One region of the Mesorhizobium sp. P2_B5 genome, then DNA from elsewhere that is predicted to be linked to it. Evidence: predicted binding sites of a transcription regulator. Region 1 holds the regulator's gene; each other region holds the start of a gene.
The links. The regulator PhoB, encoded in region 1, activates phosphate uptake and scavenging genes when phosphate is short. The targets are predictions, from matches to a motif close to TGTCATNNANCTGTCAT.

Region 2: AC1D1N_RS26820 (RNA degradosome polyphosphate kinase) is a predicted target of PhoB. The motif match lies at 2,333-2,349, and genes of this name have one in related genera.
Region 3: AC1D1N_RS14335 (PhoX family protein) is a predicted target of PhoB. The motif match lies at 1,995-2,011, and genes of this name have one in related genera.
Region 4: AC1D1N_RS02365 (alkaline phosphatase D family protein) is a predicted target of PhoB. The motif match lies at 2,607-2,623, and genes of this name have one in related genera.

Annotation. Positions count from the first base shown of each region.
Region 1 is NZ_JBFUDJ010000001.1:98,488-102,699, forward strand. It holds gene xylF (D-xylose ABC transporter substrate-binding protein) at 1-832, opposite strand, end outside; gene AC1D1N_RS00495 (ROK family protein) at 1,105-2,340, shown strand; gene phoB (phosphate regulon transcriptional regulator PhoB) at 2,365-3,054, opposite strand; gene phoU (phosphate signaling complex protein PhoU) at 3,071-3,775, opposite strand; gene pstB (phosphate ABC transporter ATP-binding protein PstB) at 3,817-4,212, opposite strand, start outside.
Region 2 is NZ_JBFUDJ010000011.1:125,152-129,363, forward strand. It holds gene AC1D1N_RS26820 (RNA degradosome polyphosphate kinase) at 1-2,176, opposite strand, end outside; gene AC1D1N_RS26825 (zinc-finger domain-containing protein) at 2,413-2,658, shown strand; gene AC1D1N_RS26830 (FAD-dependent monooxygenase) at 2,678-3,901, shown strand; gene AC1D1N_RS26835 (TIGR02117 family protein) at 3,930-4,212, opposite strand, start outside.
Region 3 is NZ_JBFUDJ010000003.1:328,321-332,532, forward strand. It holds gene urtA (urea ABC transporter substrate-binding protein) at 1-1,239, opposite strand, end outside; gene AC1D1N_RS14330 (hypothetical protein) at 1,551-1,946, shown strand; gene AC1D1N_RS14335 (PhoX family protein) at 2,067-3,980, shown strand; gene AC1D1N_RS14340 (GMC family oxidoreductase) at 4,049-4,212, opposite strand, start outside.
Region 4 is NZ_JBFUDJ010000001.1:463,672-467,883, forward strand. It holds gene typA (translational GTPase TypA) at 1-269, opposite strand, end outside; gene AC1D1N_RS02360 (hypothetical protein) at 467-745, shown strand; gene AC1D1N_RS02365 (alkaline phosphatase D family protein) at 961-2,535, opposite strand; gene AC1D1N_RS02370 (MFS transporter) at 2,801-4,084, opposite strand; gene AC1D1N_RS02375 (TetR/AcrR family transcriptional regulator) at 4,159-4,212, shown strand, end outside.

The DNA of each region.
Region 1 (4,212 bases):
CGATCTCGGCGGCGTTCTTGCCGAGCTCGCGCGCGTCCTTCCACACCGACACGGTCTGCGTGCCGAGCGCGATGCGGTTCAGCGCGGCATGGTCGCCGTCCTGGCCCGAGACCGGAACGGTTCCGGCCAGGCCCTGCGCCGTCAGCGCCGCGACGACGCCGCCGGCTGTGCCGTCGTTGGCCGCAACCACCGCATCGACCTTGTTGTCGTTGGCGGTCAGGAACTGTTCCATGTTCTTCTGGGCGTTGGCGGGCAGCCAGCCATCAGTGTAAGCCTCGCCGACATTCTTGATCTTGCCCGAGTCGATGGCTTCCTTGAGCACTTCCATCGAGCCGGCGAACAGGAAATCGGCATTCGGATCGGCACCCGAGCCCTTGATGAAGACATAGTTGCCTTCGGGCTTCGCCTTGAACACTTCGCGGGCCTGCATGCGGCCGACTTCCTTGTTGTCGAAGGTCAGATAGAAGACGTCCTTGTTCTCGATCAGGCGGTCATAGCCGACGACTGGAATGCCTTCGTCCAGCGCCTTCTGCACCGCCGGGCCGATGGCCGAGGCGTCCTGCGCCAGGATGATCAGCGAGTTGGCGCCCTGCGAGATCAGGCTTTCGACGTCGGTCAACTGCTTGCCGGGATTGGACTGCGCGTCGGCGGAAATGTACTTGTCGCCGGCCGCCTCGATCGCCGCCTTCATCGCCGCTTCGTCGGTCTTCCAGCGCTCTTCCTGGAAGTTCGACCACGACACGCCGATGACCTTGTCCTTCGCCTGCGCGACCGACACCAGCGTCAGCGACATGGCGACACCCGCCAGCATGGCGGCTGCAAATCTGTTCATGATAACCCTCCCTGCGCCGCGCACGGCGCGACAAAACTGACCCGAAGGCCGGCACACAGAGGCTCTATTTTTTCGAGCCTCGAAAAAATACTGGTCCAACGGCGAGGCGCTGTCAACATCGATTCTGATGGAATCTGATGGCCTCTGTGAATTTTTTCGAGACTCGCAATAAACAATGACAGCGCCGCCTGCTTCTGCCAATATTTGGCTGGTACCACCAAATGCCTCCACTATCATGAGGCGCGAGGAGGTCCGGGAGGAAAACAAAAACGATGTCGGTTGGAATCCGCCACGATGATCTGCGCCGTCGCAACCGCGCGATGGTGATTTCGGCCGTGCGCCGGGCCGGCCAGCCGTCGCGGACCGAGATTGCGGCGACCACCGGCCTCAGCCACTCGACCATATCGGCGATCTCCTCGGATTTGATTGCCGAAGGCATCCTGGCCGAGAGCAAACCCGGCGAGACGGGTGCGCTGAAGCGCGGCCGGCCGCAGGTTGGCCTTGCGCTCAACCCCGAAGCCGCCGCGGTGATGACCGTGGTGCTGTCGCTGAACTTCCTCTCCGTCACCGTCATCGACTATGCCGGCCATGTGATCGCCGAGGAGCAGCGTCGGCTGGACACGCTGACCATGCCGCGCGACGAGCTGATCGGCGAATGCGTAGCGATTGTCCGGCGCCGGATCGAGGACCCCGACCTCGATGTCCAGAGCGTCGCCCGTATTGCCATGGGCATCCAGGGCATCACCGATTCGCAGGCCCGCGCCATGCTGTGGTCGCCGATCACGCCGCTGACCGACATTGCCTTCGCCGACATACTGGAAGCGGAGTTCGGCATTCCGGCCACCATGGAAAACGACTGCAACATGATGGCGGTGGCGCTGCAATGGCGCCAGCCTGAGCGCTACCGCGACAATTTCATCGCTATCCTGCTCTCGCATGGCATCGGCATGGGGCTGGTGCTGAAGGGCGAATTGTTCACCGGCACCCATTCGTCGGGCGGCGAGTTCGGCCACATGATCCATCGGCCCGGCGGCGCGCTGTGCCGTTGCGGGCGGCGCGGCTGCGTGGAGGCCTATGCCGGCAACTACGCCATCTGGCGCAGCGCCAAAATGATGAGCGAGGATGCCGAACCGGTCGATGTCGGCGACGCCGACATGCGGGCGCTCGCCGCACGTGCCCGCGAGACCGATGGCCCCGAGCGCGAAGCCTACCGCAAGGCCGGCGAGGCGCTCGGCTTCGGCCTCGGCAGCCTGTTCGCGCTGATCGATCCAGCACCTGTCGCCATGGTCGGAGTCAGCGCCGCCGCGTTCGATCTGATCGAACCGGCATTGCGCGAGGCGATTGCTCAGACCGCCGGCGGCCAGCACTCGAAATCGATCTCCTTCGACACCGAGCCCAACGAACTGCCGCTGATCCGCGAAGGCTGCGCCATGCGCGCGCTCGGCTTCGTCGACCAGGAGATTTTCGCACCGGGGATTCAGGCGAAAGCGGGCAAGCATGTCGCCTGAGGGGCCGGCAACAGCGCGGCGCGCCTAATCTTCCCGGATGGCGTAGCCGGCGCCGCGGATGGTGCGGATGACGTCGGGCATGCGGCCATTATTGACCGCCTTGCGCAGTCGACCGACATGCACGTCGACCGTGCGCTCGTCGATATAGATCGTCTCGCCCCAGACATTGTCGAGCAGCTGGCTGCGCGAGAACACGCGGCCGGGATGGCGCATCATGAATTCGAGCAGGCGGAACTCGGTCGGTCCGAGCCTGATTTCGCTCTTCTTGCGGTAGACGCGGTGCGATTCACGGTCGAGCACGATGTCGCCGACCTTGAGCACGCTGGACAGCACTTCCGGCTTGGCGCGGCGCAGCAACGCTTTCACGCGCGCCATGAATTCCGGTGTCGAGAACGGCTTGACCAGATAGTCGTCGGCGCCGGTGGACAGGCCACGCACGCGGTCGCTCTCCTCGCCACGCGCGGTCAGCATGATGATCGGCAGCCGTTCGGTCTCGGGCCGCATGCGCAGCCGGCGGCAGAGCTCGATGCCGGACACAGCCGGCACCATCCAGTCGAGCACCAGAAGGTCGGGCACATTTTCCTGCAACCGGATTTCGGCCTCATCGCCGCGCGTCACCACCTCGACCTGGTAGCCTTCGGATTCGAGGTTGTAGCGGAGAAGAACGCCCAGCGGCTCCTCGTCCTCCACGACCATGATGCGTGGCGCGATCATCAGCAGTTCACCCTTGTCAGGCCGAAGTGGCCATCGCCGTCTCGTCCTGCTTCGGGCGATTGGCGGGCAATTGCTGGCCGGTCAGCACATAATACGCATTTTCAGCGATGTTGGTGACATGATCGCCGATGCGCTCCAGATTCTTGGCGCAGAACAGGAGATGCGTGCAGGCGGTGATGTTGCGCGGGTCTTCCATCATGTAGGTCAAGAGTTCACGAAACACCGACGTGTATTTGACGTCGATACGTTCGTCCTCATTCCTGAGTTTCGCCAGGGCTGCGGCATCCGCGGCGGCATATTCCTCGACCACCCCTTGCACCTGGATCAGCACCAGCTGCGCCATCGCATCGATGGAATGCGAGAGGTCGCGCGGCGTGACGCTGAGGCCCACGGTGCCAACGCGCTTGGCGATGTTCTTGGCGAGATCGCCGATGCGCTCGAGGTCGCCGGCCATGCGGATCGAGCCGACCACGGCACGCAGATCGTTGGCCATCGGCTGGCGCTTGGCGATGAGCGTGATGGCACGATCGTCGAGTTCCCGCTGGCGCGCGTCCATGATGGCGTCGTCGGACACGACGCGCTGCGCCAGCGCATTGTCGGAATTGAGCAGCGCTTTTGTCGAGCCGCTGACCATCGACCCGGCCAGATCGCCCATGTCGCGGATCAGCTTGCTGATCTGGCCCAACTCTTCATCGAAGGAGGCGACGGTATGTTCACCCATGATCGTGGTCCTCGTGCCTGAAAATTCAACCGCTGGACGGCTCAGCCGAAGCGGCCGGTAATGTAGTCCTGGGTGCGCTTGTCGTCGGGATTGGTGAACATCTTGTCGGTGGCGCCCTCCTCGACCAGGTAGCCGAGGTGGAACATCGCCGTGCGCTGCGACACGCGCGCCGCCTGCTGCATCGAGTGGGTGACGATGACGATCGTGTAATTCTGGCGCAGCTCGTCGATCAGCTCCTCGACGCGTGCGGTGGCAATCGGGTCGAGCGCCGAGCAGGGTTCGTCCATCAGGATTACTTCCGGCGACACCGCAATGGCGCGCGCGATGCACAGGCGCTGCTGCTGGCCGCCGGACAGGCCGGTGCCGGGCTCCTGCAGGCGGTCCTTGACCTCGTTCCAGATCGCCGCCTTCTTCAAGCTCGACTCGACGATCTGGTC
Region 2 (4,212 bases), on a different contig from region 1:
TGCGGCGTTTGAACTGCGCGATGCGCTTGGGCGCATGCGACTTCAGCGCATCGCCCCGTCCGGACAGGCTAGGATTGGTCATGAAATATTCCTGCGCGTTGAACGGTTCCTCACCCTCCTCCAGCGCCACGCGCCGGGAGGTTCCGTCAGCCAATACGTCGAAACTTTGCTGGTTGTCCATGATGTTGCCCAGCATGATCTGGCCAAGTATCTGTTCATGCACAGTTGGATTGGTGATCGGCACCATGGTCTCGACGCGGCGGTCGAGATTGCGCGGCATCAGGTCGGCCGAGGAGATGTAGACGATCGCCTCGTCCGAGGGCAGGCCATGGCCGTTGCCGAAGCAGTAGATGCGGCTATGTTCGAGGAAGCGGCCGACGATCGACTTGACCCTGATGTTTTCCGACAGGCCCGGCACCTGCGGCCTAAGGCAGCAAATGCCGCGTACGACAAGATCGATCTCGACGCCGGCGCGGCTGGCGTCATAGAGCGCGTCGATGATGTTCGGATCGACCAGCGCGTTCATCTTCATCCAGATGCGCGCCGGCCGGCCGGCCAGCGCATGACCGATCTCGTCGGTGATGTGCTTCAGGATGCGGCTGCGCAGGGTAAACGGCGAGATGGCGATCCGCATCTCATCGGTCGGCTCGGCATAGCCGGTGATGAAGTTGAAGAGCTGCGCGACATCGCGCGCGATCGTCGGATCGGTGGTGAAGAAGGACAGGTCGGTGTAGATGCGCGCGGTGACCGGATGGTAGTTGCCGGTGCCCAGATGCACATAGTTGCGCAGCTTGCCGTCCTCGCGCCGCACCACCAGCGACATTTTCGCATGGGTCTTCAACTCGAGGAAGCCGAACACGACCTGGACGCCGGCGCGCTCGAGGTCGCGCGCCCAGCGGATGTTGGCTTCCTCGTCAAAGCGCGCCTTGAGCTCGACGAGAGCGGTCACCGACTTGCCGGCCTCGGCCGCATCGACCAGCGCACGCACGATCGGGCTGTCGTTGGAGGTGCGATAGAGTGTCTGCTTGATTGCCACCACTTCCGGGTCGGCCATCGCCTGGCGCAGGAACTGGACCACGACATCGAAGGATTCGTAGGGGTGGTGGACGACGATGTCCTTCTCGCGGATGGCCGCGAAACAATCGCCGCCATGTTCGCGGATTCGCTCGGGAAAGCGCGGATTGTAGGGCCTGAATTTGAGGTCGTCGCGCGGCACGGAGACGATCTCCGAAATCTGGCTGAGCGCCAGCGGGCCGGTCAGAACGCTGATGCGGCTCGAAGAGACGCCAAGCTCACCGGCAACGAACTCGCGCAATTCGCCGGGCATCGACTTGTCGAATTCGATGCGGATGACCGAACCGCGGCGGCGGCGCTTCAGCGCCGTCTCGAACAGGCGCACAAGATCCTCCGACTCCTCCTCGACCTCGATATCGCTGTCCCGGATGATGCGGAAGGTGCCGGAGCCCTTGACCTCGTATCCGGGGAACAGCTTGCCGATATAGAGACCGACCGCCTCCTCGAGCGGAATGAAGCGAACATGCTGCTTGCGGTCCGGCAGACGGATGAAGCGCTTCAGCGCCACCGGCAGGCGCAGAAGCGCACTCATCTCCTCGCCATTCTTGCGATGGCGCAATTGCAGCGCCATGGAGAAGCCGAGGTTGGGAATGAACGGAAACGGATGCGCCGGGTCGATCGACAGCGGGGTCAGCACCGGGAAGACCTGATCCTGGAAATGATCTTCCAGCCAGACCTTCTCATCCTTGGTCAGTGCATCGCGGGTGATGCTCTCAATACCTTCCTTGTTGAGCAGCAGCATCAGCGCCGACAGACTGTTCTGCTGGTCCTCCTGCAGCCGCTCGACCTCGCGCAAAAGCTGTTCGAGCTGCTGCTCGGGCGTGCGCCCGTCGGGGCTCTTGAGCGCGATGCCTTCGCGAACCTGGCCGGCAAGACCGGCGACGCGGACCATGAAGAATTCATCGAGATTGGCGGCCGAGATCGACAGGAAACGGACCCGTTCGAGTAGCGGGTGGTGTTCGTTCTGCGATTCCTCGAGAACGCGCCGGTTGAACTGCAGCCAGGAGAATTCACGGTTGACGAAACGGTCGGGATTGCCGCCCTCGGGGCTTGCCGCCTCGATATTGATGAATTCGTTCAGCACCGGCTTCAGTTCATTCATGGTTTCCTGCCCGCAACCGTTCCTTTTGAAGCGCCGCAAATGCCGAGATGGCCATGGACGCTCTACCATGTCTTTGTGACGCATGATCCGTCGCGGAATCGCTCGGCTTCCCGGTCATGCGCTTAACCGGCTCAACTTATCCTCTGCCAGCCTTTTGCGACAGTTTCATTTCATCGATCTTGCAAAGAGAGCTGTTATGATCCAGATGCAGACGAGACTGCGTTAAGGAGACGACGATGGCAGGCGGTTCCATTCCCCATTTCCAGAACGATGCCGGCCACCCGGCGATCGACATCGGTGTCAGGGAATTCATGTGCACCGGCGCGAATCCGCCCTTCGATCATCCGCATGTCTTCCTCGACATGGGCGACGACAATGAAAAGGTCTGCCCCTATTGCTCGACGCTCTATCGCTATTCGGCGAAGCTGAAGGCGACGGAAACCCAGCCGCCCGGTTGCCTCTATATCGACCAGGCCGCCTGAACCTTTCGCGACCAGCCCGATGCAGGACACACAGGCCCGGCAGGTCATAATCGCCGGGGCTGGCGTCGCCGGGTTGACGGCTGCCCTTGCCTTTGCCGAACGCGGATATGCGGTAAGGCTGTTCGAACAGGCGTCGCGCCTCGAGGCCGCCGGCGCCGGCATCCAGCTTTCGCCCAACGCAACACGCATACTTCGAAAGCTCGGCGTGCTTGAGCGCCTGCTGCCGGCGGCCTTGCGACCGGAAGCGGTGGTGCTCAAGGATGCCGGAACGCTGCGCAAACTGGCGCGGGTGCCACTTGGGCAAGCCGCCGAAGCGCGCTGGCAGGCGCCCTATCTCGTCGCCCACCGCGCTGATCTGCAGGCGGCGCTGCTGGCGCAAGTGGTTGAACGGCCGGGAATTGAGCTTGTCACGGGTGCACGCGTCAACAGCATCGCCGTCAATGCGTCAGATGTCGCCGTGACCGCCGAAGCGGATGGCCGCGCGATCGAGGCAAGCGGCCGGCTCCTGGTCGGCGCCGACGGCGTCTGGTCGTCGGTCCGGGCGCAACTCGCAGGCTTCGGCAAAAGCCGTTTTTCGGGTGAACTCGCCTGGCGGGCAACGGTCGCGGCTGAGAGCACCGCCGGAGAAGCCTTTACCGCGATCGGCGCCGCCGACTGTGTCACCACCTTCCTGCATCCCGGCTTCCACATGGTCGCCTATCCCGTCAGCAACGGCCGCGCCTTCAATCTCGCCGCCTTCACCAAGGGCGAGCGCATAGCCGAAGGCTGGTCGGGCCATGCCGACCCAGCTGTTCTCGACGGCGCCACGCGCGGCACAGCGCCGGGCCTGGTGAAGCTTGTGGCGCTGGCCGGTCCCTGGACGGCCTTTCCGATCCATACGGTCGTCCAGCAGCGGTGGACAAGCCCGCAAGGCATCGCCCTGATTGGCGACGCCGCGCATGCGATGACACCGTTTGCGGCGCAAGGCGCGGCCATGGCGATCGAGGATGCCGTGATGCTGGCTGACGTCATTGCCGATTTCCCTGCCGATCCGGCGAGGAGTCTTCAGATCTGGGAAAACCTGCGGCGGCCCCGGGTCGCCAAGGCAGCACGTCGCGGCGCCGTCAACCGGTTGGCTTGGCATGCCGCCGGCCCGGTGGCTGTCGCCCGCAATCTCTTCCTGTCCATGCGCTCGCCCGAAAAGCTAGCCGCCGATCTCGACTGGCTCTATGGCTGGGAGCCGCAGAAAATCATCCGGCGCTAGACGTCGCCGGGATGCCTACCGTTTTCAGCTAGTTGTAAAGCCGCATCGACAGGCGGAGCGAGGCAGGTAGCGGGTTCCACCAGCCGGTGCGCAGACCGGCGGTGCGCAGACCCGCCGCCGTCCAGGTGTTGCAGCCGACCAGCGCGTTGAAATGGCCGTTCGCCTCAAAGAAGCGGTCGAACCTCGAATACGCGGCATTCTCGATGACGATGGGGCCGTCCGGCCCTTGCTGGAAGCTCGCGTCGATGTAATCGAGCAACGCTGCAAAACGCGCCTCATCGATGTCGAAGCCGGTGACGGCGGGATGCGGT
Region 3 (4,212 bases), on a different contig from region 1:
ATCCGAGATCAGATCCTTGGAGTCAGGCAGATAGTCGGACCACTCGTCGCCCATCACGAGGCCGGGCGTCTGCGACACGGTCTCGAACTGGCCGTCGGCCTGGATCTCGCCGATCAGCACCGGCTTGGTGATGTGGTGGTTCGGCATCATCGTCGAATAGCCGCCGGTCAGGTTCGGCACGGACACGCCGACCATGGCGTCGATGACCTTGTCCGGATCGGTGGTGCCGGCCTTCTCGACCGCCTTCACCCACATGTTGAAGCCGATATAGTGGGCTTCCATCGGGTCATTGGTGGTGCGCTTGTCGTTCTTGATGAACTTGTGCCAGTCAGCGATGAACTTCTTGTTTTCCGGCGTGTCGACGCTCTCGAAATAGTTCCAGGCGGCGAGATGGCCGACCAGCGGCGCGGTGTCGAGACCGGCCAGTTCTTCCTCGCCGACCGAAAAGGCCATGACCGGAATGTCCTCGGCCTTGATGCCCTGGTTGCCGAGCTCCTTGTAGAAGGGAACGTTGGCGTCGCCATTGACGGTCGAGACGACGGCGGTCTTCTTGCCGGCCGAACCGAACTTCTTGATCGCCGAGACTTCGGTCTGCCAGTCGGAGAAGCCGAATGGCGTGTAGTTGACCATGATGTCTTCGGCCGCGACGCCCTTGGCCTTCAGATAGGCCTCGAGGATCTTGTTGGTGGTGCGAGGATAGACATAGTCGGTGCCTTCCAGCACCCAGCGCTTCACCGAGCCGCCATCCTCACTCATGAGGTAGTCGACGGCGGGGATCGCCTGCTGGTTTGGTGCGGCGCCGGTGTAGAACACGTTGCGCTCGCTTTCCTCGCCCTCATACTGGACGGGATAGAACAGGATGTTGTCGAGCTCGGAAAACACCGGCAGCACCGATTTGCGCGACACCGAGGTCCAGCAGCCGAACACGGCGGCGACCTTGTCCTTGGAGATCAGCTCGCGTGCCTTTTCGGCGAACAGCGGCCAGTTGGACGCCGGATCGACGACGACCGCTTCCAGCTTCTTGCCGAGCAGGCCGCCCTTGGCGTTTTGCTCTTCGATGAGCATCAGCATGGCGTCTTTCAGCGTCGTCTCCGAAATCGCCATGGTCCCCGACAGCGAATGCAGAATGCCGACCTTGATCGTGTCTTCGGCGGCCTTGGCCGAAGACGACATCGACAGGCCGGCAGCGACCACGCCGGCCGAAAACATTTTTGTTATTGTCGCGAAATTACCCCTCATACCGAATACTCCCAAGCTGGTTGATTGCAGCGCAACCATGCAATGCAACAGCCGTGCCAAACGCAAATGCGGCTCTCGGAAATGGGGAATAATCTAACGTTATCAGCCGATTGTTATATTAGCCTAAAGAAATCAAAGGCAGCCGGTTAAAAATTGATTGAGGGAAATTTGCGCAGCGCACAAGGCTTTTGCCTAATTTTCGCCCAATTATGTCAAGTGCCTAGATTTTGAACTCAGCCAGGCACGCGGACGAACAATATTGCGGCACGGCGCAAAAATGGGGCAAGCTCACTCCGCAAACGAGTGACCCGATGACATCCCGCATCTCCTGCATTTCCGGCATCCTGCTGCTGATGGCAACGAGCGACGGCGCGCGCGCCGACTTCAGCGATGGCAAGCTGCCAGACGGCACCTATCACTGCGAAGTCTATCTGCTCGGCGCCTTCCTCAACCTCGGTGACATCACCATCAAGGGCAATGTCTATACCGGCCCGGTGACGTTCGGCACCGCGCGGCAAGGTTATAACTATCAGATGAACGCCAATGGCGAGATCACCTGGCTGGGACCGCTGGGCGGCTACACTACCGGCGGCAACTCCGTCTCGATGACGCAGGCGACGCTGGACGGCGAGACCACCCCGTCCTTCGACATCATCCTGAAGCAGCCCGACGGTGCCTTCACCGCCTCGACCTGCACCAAGGGCTGAGCCGAGCAAACCACTCTCGCCATCGCTTGCGCCAAAACCTTCCTCTCATGTCATCCGGATGTTGCCGAAGCAGACTAGGGCAGCGGTGCGCCGTAACATCCACCCTGAGAGGCAGACACCATGGCCAACGCACCGTCTTCATCCTCCCCCGTCATCCGCGACGTCATTGCCGAGCGCGTCTCGCGCCGGTCTCTTTTGAAAGGCAGCCTTGCCTCCGGCGCTTTGATTGCCGGCGGCAGCTTTGTCGGCTCCTTGTTTGCCGGCGAAACGCATGCCGCGGCAGCGCAGTCGACGCTCGGCTTTCCCGAGCTGAAGCGGGTCTACGACAAAACCCATGCCGCCGCTGAGGGCTATGAGACGACCATCGTCGCGCGCTGGGGCGACCCGCTTGCCGCAGGCCTCGCCGAGTTCGACGGCAACAAAGTCGCCGCCGACGAGCAGGAGAAACGCTTCGGTTACAATTGCGACTACATCGCCTTCATGCCGCTGCCCAAGGGCACGGTGAATTCCGACCACGGCCTGCTCTGCGTCAACAACGAATACATCTCGCCCAATGTGATGTTTCCCGGGATGACCGAGGACGATGCCGGCAAGACGATGACCAAGGAACAGGTCGATCTCGGCATGGCCGCGATGGGCCATTCGATCGTCGAAGTGCAGTTGAAGGACGGCAAGTGGGAGACCGTGGCCGACAGCCCGCTCAACCGCCGCATCACCGCCAACACCGAAATGACCGTTTCCGGGCCGGCCGCCGGCCATGCCTTGATGATGACTTCAGCCGACGCCACCGGCACCAAGGTGCTCGGCACCAGCTACAACTGCAGCGGCGGCTTCACCCCCTGGGGCACGGTGCTGACCTGCGAGGAAGGCGTGTCGGACATTTTCGGCGGCGACCCGAAGAAGGCGCCGACCGCCGAACTGCTCGACCGTTACGGCTTCGACGGCTCCGACATCTATGGCCGCGGCCGCTTCCACGACCGCTTCAACCTCGACAAGGAGCCGAACGAGGCCAACCGCTTCGACTGGGTGGTCGAGATCGACCCTTACGACCCGCAGTCCAAGCCGGTAAAGCGCACTGCACTCGGACGCATGTCGCATGAGGCGTCGACCGTGGTCCTCAACAAGGACGGCCGCGTCGTCGTCTATATGGGTGACGACGACTATTTCGAATACATGTACCGCTTCGTCTCGGCAAAAGCCTACGACAAGGCCAACCCGGCCTCAGGCGCCGATCTGCTCGACGAGGGCGTGCTGTCGGTCGCCCGCTTCGATGCCGACGGCTCGATGACATGGCTGCCGTTGGTGCATGGCCAGGGGAAGCTCACTGCCGAGAACGGTTTTGCCGACCAGGCCGAAGTGCTGTTGAAGACGCGTTTTGCGGCCGACGCGCTGGGCGCCACGCCGATGGACCGGCCCGAGGACATCGAGACCAATCCGGTGACCGGCCGCGTCTATGCGGTGATGACCAAGAACAAGAAGCGCGACCAGTCCAAGGTCAATCCGGCCAACACGCGGCCGGAAAACCTCTGGGGCCATATTGTCGAGCTGATCCCGCCCGGCGGCCGCGGCGCGGATGCCGACCACACGGCGGAAAAGTATGCCTGGGACCTGTTCGTGCTCTGTGGCAATCCCAGGGATGCCAAGGTCGGCGCGACCTTCCATCCCGATACGTCGGACAATGGCTGGTTCGTCTGCCCCGACAACATCACCTTCGATCCGGCCGGGCGGCTGTGGGTGGCGACCGACGGCGCCAATGATTTCGACCTGCCGGACGGCGTCTATGGCGTCGACACCGAGGGTGCCGCGCGCGGCCTGCCGAAACTGCTGTTCACTTGCCCGCATGGCGCGGAAGCAACCGGCCCGTGCTTCACGCCGGACGGCACCACGCTGTTCCTGTCGGTACAGCACCCTGCGGAAGACGCCGAGACGCTCGACAAGGTGCAGACGCTGTGGCCCGATTTCAAAGACGGCCAGTTGCCGCGGCCGTCCGTCGTCGCCATCCGCCGCAAGGACGGGCAGCCGGTCGGCGCCTAGTCAATCTCGGGAGATAAAAGTGCGGAACGCGCCCATGCGCGTTCCGCGTAGCGGTCCGGGAGGACGGCTCAGATCGTCTTGGCCGACATTTGCGACGCTATGTATTCGGCCTGGCGGATCGCCAGCGACACGATCGTCAGTGTCGGGTTTTCGGCCGCACCGGTGGTGAACTGGCTGCCGTCCGACACGAACAGGTTCTTGATGTCGTGCGCCTGGCCGTGCTGGTTGACGA
Region 4 (4,212 bases), 370 kb from region 1:
ACCATCGACAGGATGCGCTCGACCTCACCGCCGAAATCGGCGTGGCCGGGGGTGTCGACGATATTGATGCGGGTGTCCTTCCAGTCGACCGAGGTCGCCTTGGCCAGGATGGTGATGCCGCGTTCCTTTTCCAGGTCGTTGGAATCCATAGCGCGCTCGGCGACGCGCTGATTGTCGCGGAAGGAGCCGGATTGCCGGAGCAACTGGTCGACGAGGGTGGTTTTTCCATGGTCGACGTGCGCGATGATCGCGATATTACGAATTTTCATGTTGTGGTCTCGGGAGCGTTGCAGGCAGCAGGCCAAAAGGCGCCGCCTCTTTCGGTTGCGCGGCTCATACAGGGTTTTTCGCAATTGCGAAAGAGGAGGCGCATCACCAAATACTCATCAAATCTTAAGCATCTCGGTGTGAGATGGTTTTGTTAACCAAGGCGGGAACCTTTCGGGGCCTGGGCAGTTCGAAATTCATGACCGACAAACTCAACCGATTTTGGCCACTCATCGCTTCGGTCGCATTCGCTGCCCTGCTGGCGGCCAATGCCGCGCAATCGGCCGCGACGCTGAAGGAAGCCAATCCAGTCTCGTCCTCTGACCAGACGGCCGAGCAGATGTTCGCCGACGCCCCTGATGGCGTCGACCCCGTGGTCACCGGCCCGGTCAGCGCATCGTTCAGGCAGAGGCAGCAAGCGGCAGGGTGCGACAGCGCGGTTTGGCCGAAAATTCCGACGGTTTGCTATCCGGATTGACAGTTCCCACCTACTCCAAGCGTAGCGATCCGTCACACCCCCCTCTGCCCTGCCGGGCATCTCCCCCGCAAGGGGGGAGATCAGATGTCGCGTCGGCTTTCGCCAATCGTCAACGCGGAAGAACCTGCGCCAGCGGCAGAACTGCTAATCTCCCCCCTTGCGGGGGAGATGTCCGGCAGGACAGAGGGGGGTGCTGTCCTGCCGACCTATCCAGGCTAAGCCGACCGCACCGGATCCAGCGTCACCTTGTAGAGCTCGTTATCATCGCGATCCATCAGCCGCACCGTCAGTTGCTCGGTCGCCCCTGAAATATCGACCAGCCCGAAGAACTGGAGCCCAGCCGAGGGCGGCAGGTTCTGGCCCTGTTCGGCGGTCGGCGCCTTGATGAATTTCAGTTCCGGCCCAAAGGTCATGTCGAAATCGTTGGGGCCGAACGTGCCGGCATGGATCGGGCCGGAGACGAATTCCCAGAACGGGTTGAAGTCCTGGAACTGCGCCTTGTCGGGGTTGTAATAGTGCGCGGCCGTGTAATGCACGTCGGCCGTCAGCCACACTGTGTTGGTGATGCCGGCGTTCTTGATGTAGCGCAAAAGGTCGGCGATCTCGAGCTCGCGGCCCTTGGGCAGACCGTTGTCGCCATTGCTGACGGCTTCCGCGCCGACCTTCTTGGTGCCGTCGTCCCAGACGACGAGGCCGAGCGGCATGTCGGCGGCGATGATCTTCCAGGTCGCCTTGGAGTTGGCCAGTTCGCGCTTCAGCCATTTGGTCTGCTGTTCGCCAAGTATACGGGACTCCGGCGTCATAGTGTCCTGCATGTCAGGGCCGTTGGGGCCGCGATAGGAGCGCATGTCGAGGAAGAACACGTCGAGCAGCGGCCCATGGGATATCTTGCGATAGACGCGGCCCGGCTCCGACGGTTCGTAGCGGATCGTCGTCATCTCATGGAAGGCGCGCGCCGCACGCGCCGCCAGCACATGGATGGATTTTTCGGTGTAGCGGCTGTCGGCGCTCAAATCCTTCGAATCCGACCAGTTGTTCAGCACTTCGTGGTCGTCCCACTGGTAGAAGGTCGGGCAGATGGCGCTCAGGGCGAGAACGTTCTTGTCCATCATGTTGTACTTCCACTGGTCGCGGTACTCGTCCAGCGTCTCGGCCACCTTGCGCTTGCCGTCGATGAGGACGACGTTCTTCCATTTGCCGCCGCCAGGCAGGTCGACCTCATCCTTCATGGCGCCATCGGCATAGATCGTGTCGCCGGAATGCAGGAAGAAGTCGGGCGTGTGCTTCGCGATGGTGGCGTAGGTCTTCATGCCGGTCTCGTCGATGCCCCAGCCCTGGCCGGCCGTGTCGCCCGACCAGGCGAATTTGATATCGCGCTTCGAGGCGGGTGCAGTGCGGAAGCGCCCGACGATCGGCTCGGAAACGACATTGATGTCGGCGAGGTCGGCGGCCGTCATGCGGTAGAAGATGTCCTGGTCGGCAGCCAAGTCGGTGAGCAGCCGCTTGACCGTAAAGTCGCTGGCCGGCGAGGTATCGAGCGGCGCCAGCCGGGTGGCGTTGGCGAAATTCTCGGTCGACGACACTTCGAACATGACGCGCGAGGGTCGATCGGTGCGCGTCCACACCATGCCGTTCGAGGCATCGACATCGCCGGACTGGACGCCATGGGTAAACGCCGGGCGCTGGCTGGCGCGCGAATAATAGGGCAAAGCGAGGCCCGATGCGCCGAGCAGACCGGCCGCACTCGCTGAGGTGACGAAGGCGCGGCGGGTCATCGAGATCTTGTTCATGGCTGTCTCCTGATGGCTTGAACGTCCGCCACCAGCGTCCAGCCTCAATGTTTCAGCCGCATCTCGGAAAGATGAAGTTTTGATAACAATGGACAGATGATCTCCCCCCTTGAGGGGGAGATGTCGCCAAAGGCGACAGAGGGGGTCGCCGCGCGTAGAGCGCTGACCTCCTCCTTCGCCGCAAGGACGCCGAGCCCAGTCGGACCGACCTCCTCTGGCCGCTTCGCGGCCATCTCCCCCTCAAGGGGGGAGATTAGCGTCGCGCTTAAGCCGCCTGCGGCTCCGGGTCGAAGGCCGGCCGGGTGGTGTTGATCAGCAGCGACAGACACGCCGCCACAATCGCCGTCATGCCGGCGATCAGGAAGGCCAGTTCATAATTGCCCTGCAATTCCCGCATGGTGCCGCCGAAGGCTGCGGCGGCTGCCGCACCGACCTGATGACCGGCGACGATCCAGCCGAACACGATCGGGCCGCTGCGGTCGCCGAAGGCTTCGTTGGCGAGCCTGAGCGTCGGCGGCACGGTGGCGATCCAGTCGAGACCGTAGAGCACGGCAAAGATGATCAGGCTGGTCGCCGAGAAGCCGGAATAGGGCAGGTAAATCAGCGACAGGCCGCGAATGCCATAGTAGACACCGAGCAGCTTGCGCGGGTCGAAACGGTCGGTGAGCCAGCCCGACAGCGTCGTGCCGATCAGGTCGAAAATGCCCATCATCGACAAAAGGCCGGCCGCCTGCACCTCGCCGATGCCCATATCGCCGCAAAAGGAGATCAGATGGGTGCCGACCAACCCGTTGGTCGTGAATCCGCAGACGAAGAAGGTGGCAAACAGATACCAGAATACCCTGGTTCCCGCGGCGCGGCGCAGCGTGTTGAGCGTATGCGCCAGGAAATTGCCTTGCGAGGCCGGCGACACCGGCGGCACGTCATCGGCCTCGGCGCCATAGCGCACCATGCCGATCGAAGCCGGGCGCTCCGGCACCAGCAGCCAGACCAGCGGCAGAAGACAGGCGGTGGCAACAGAGACGGCAATGGCGACCGGCTGCCAGCCGCCCGACTGGGCGAGCGAGGCGAGCAGCGGCAGGAACACCAGCAAGCCGGTGGCGCTGGAGGCCGACATCAGCCCCATGACGAGGCCGCGATTGGTCTTGAACCAGCGATTGACGATGGTGGCGCCGAGCACGGTGGCGACAGCGCCCGAGCCGATGCCGGAAAACACGCCCCAGGTGAGGAACAGATGCCAGGGCTCGGTCATCAGCAGGCTGAGCGCGGTTGAGCCCGACATGACCACCAGCGAAGCGAGCAGCGTGCGGCGCAGACCGATCCGCTCCATCAGGGCGGCGGCGAACGGCCCGGTCAGGCCATAGAGGAAGATGCCGATGGCAGCGGCAATCGAAACGGTATCCCGTCCCCAGCCGAAGCTCTTATCCAGCGGCAGCATCATCACGGAGGGAGCCGAACGCAGACCGGCCGCGATCAGCAGGCAGAGGAAGATGACGCCGACCACGACGAAAGCGTAGCGCTGGCCAAAGGGACGGGATTGAGCTATCATGTTACTGACCGGTACGTTGCAGGGTGGAGGCAGGTATACGTACCGATCGGTAACATTGTCAATCGAGTCATATTATGCCAACGGACAAAAATATTGAACTGACCATCAACGACGGTCATGCAGCGGCG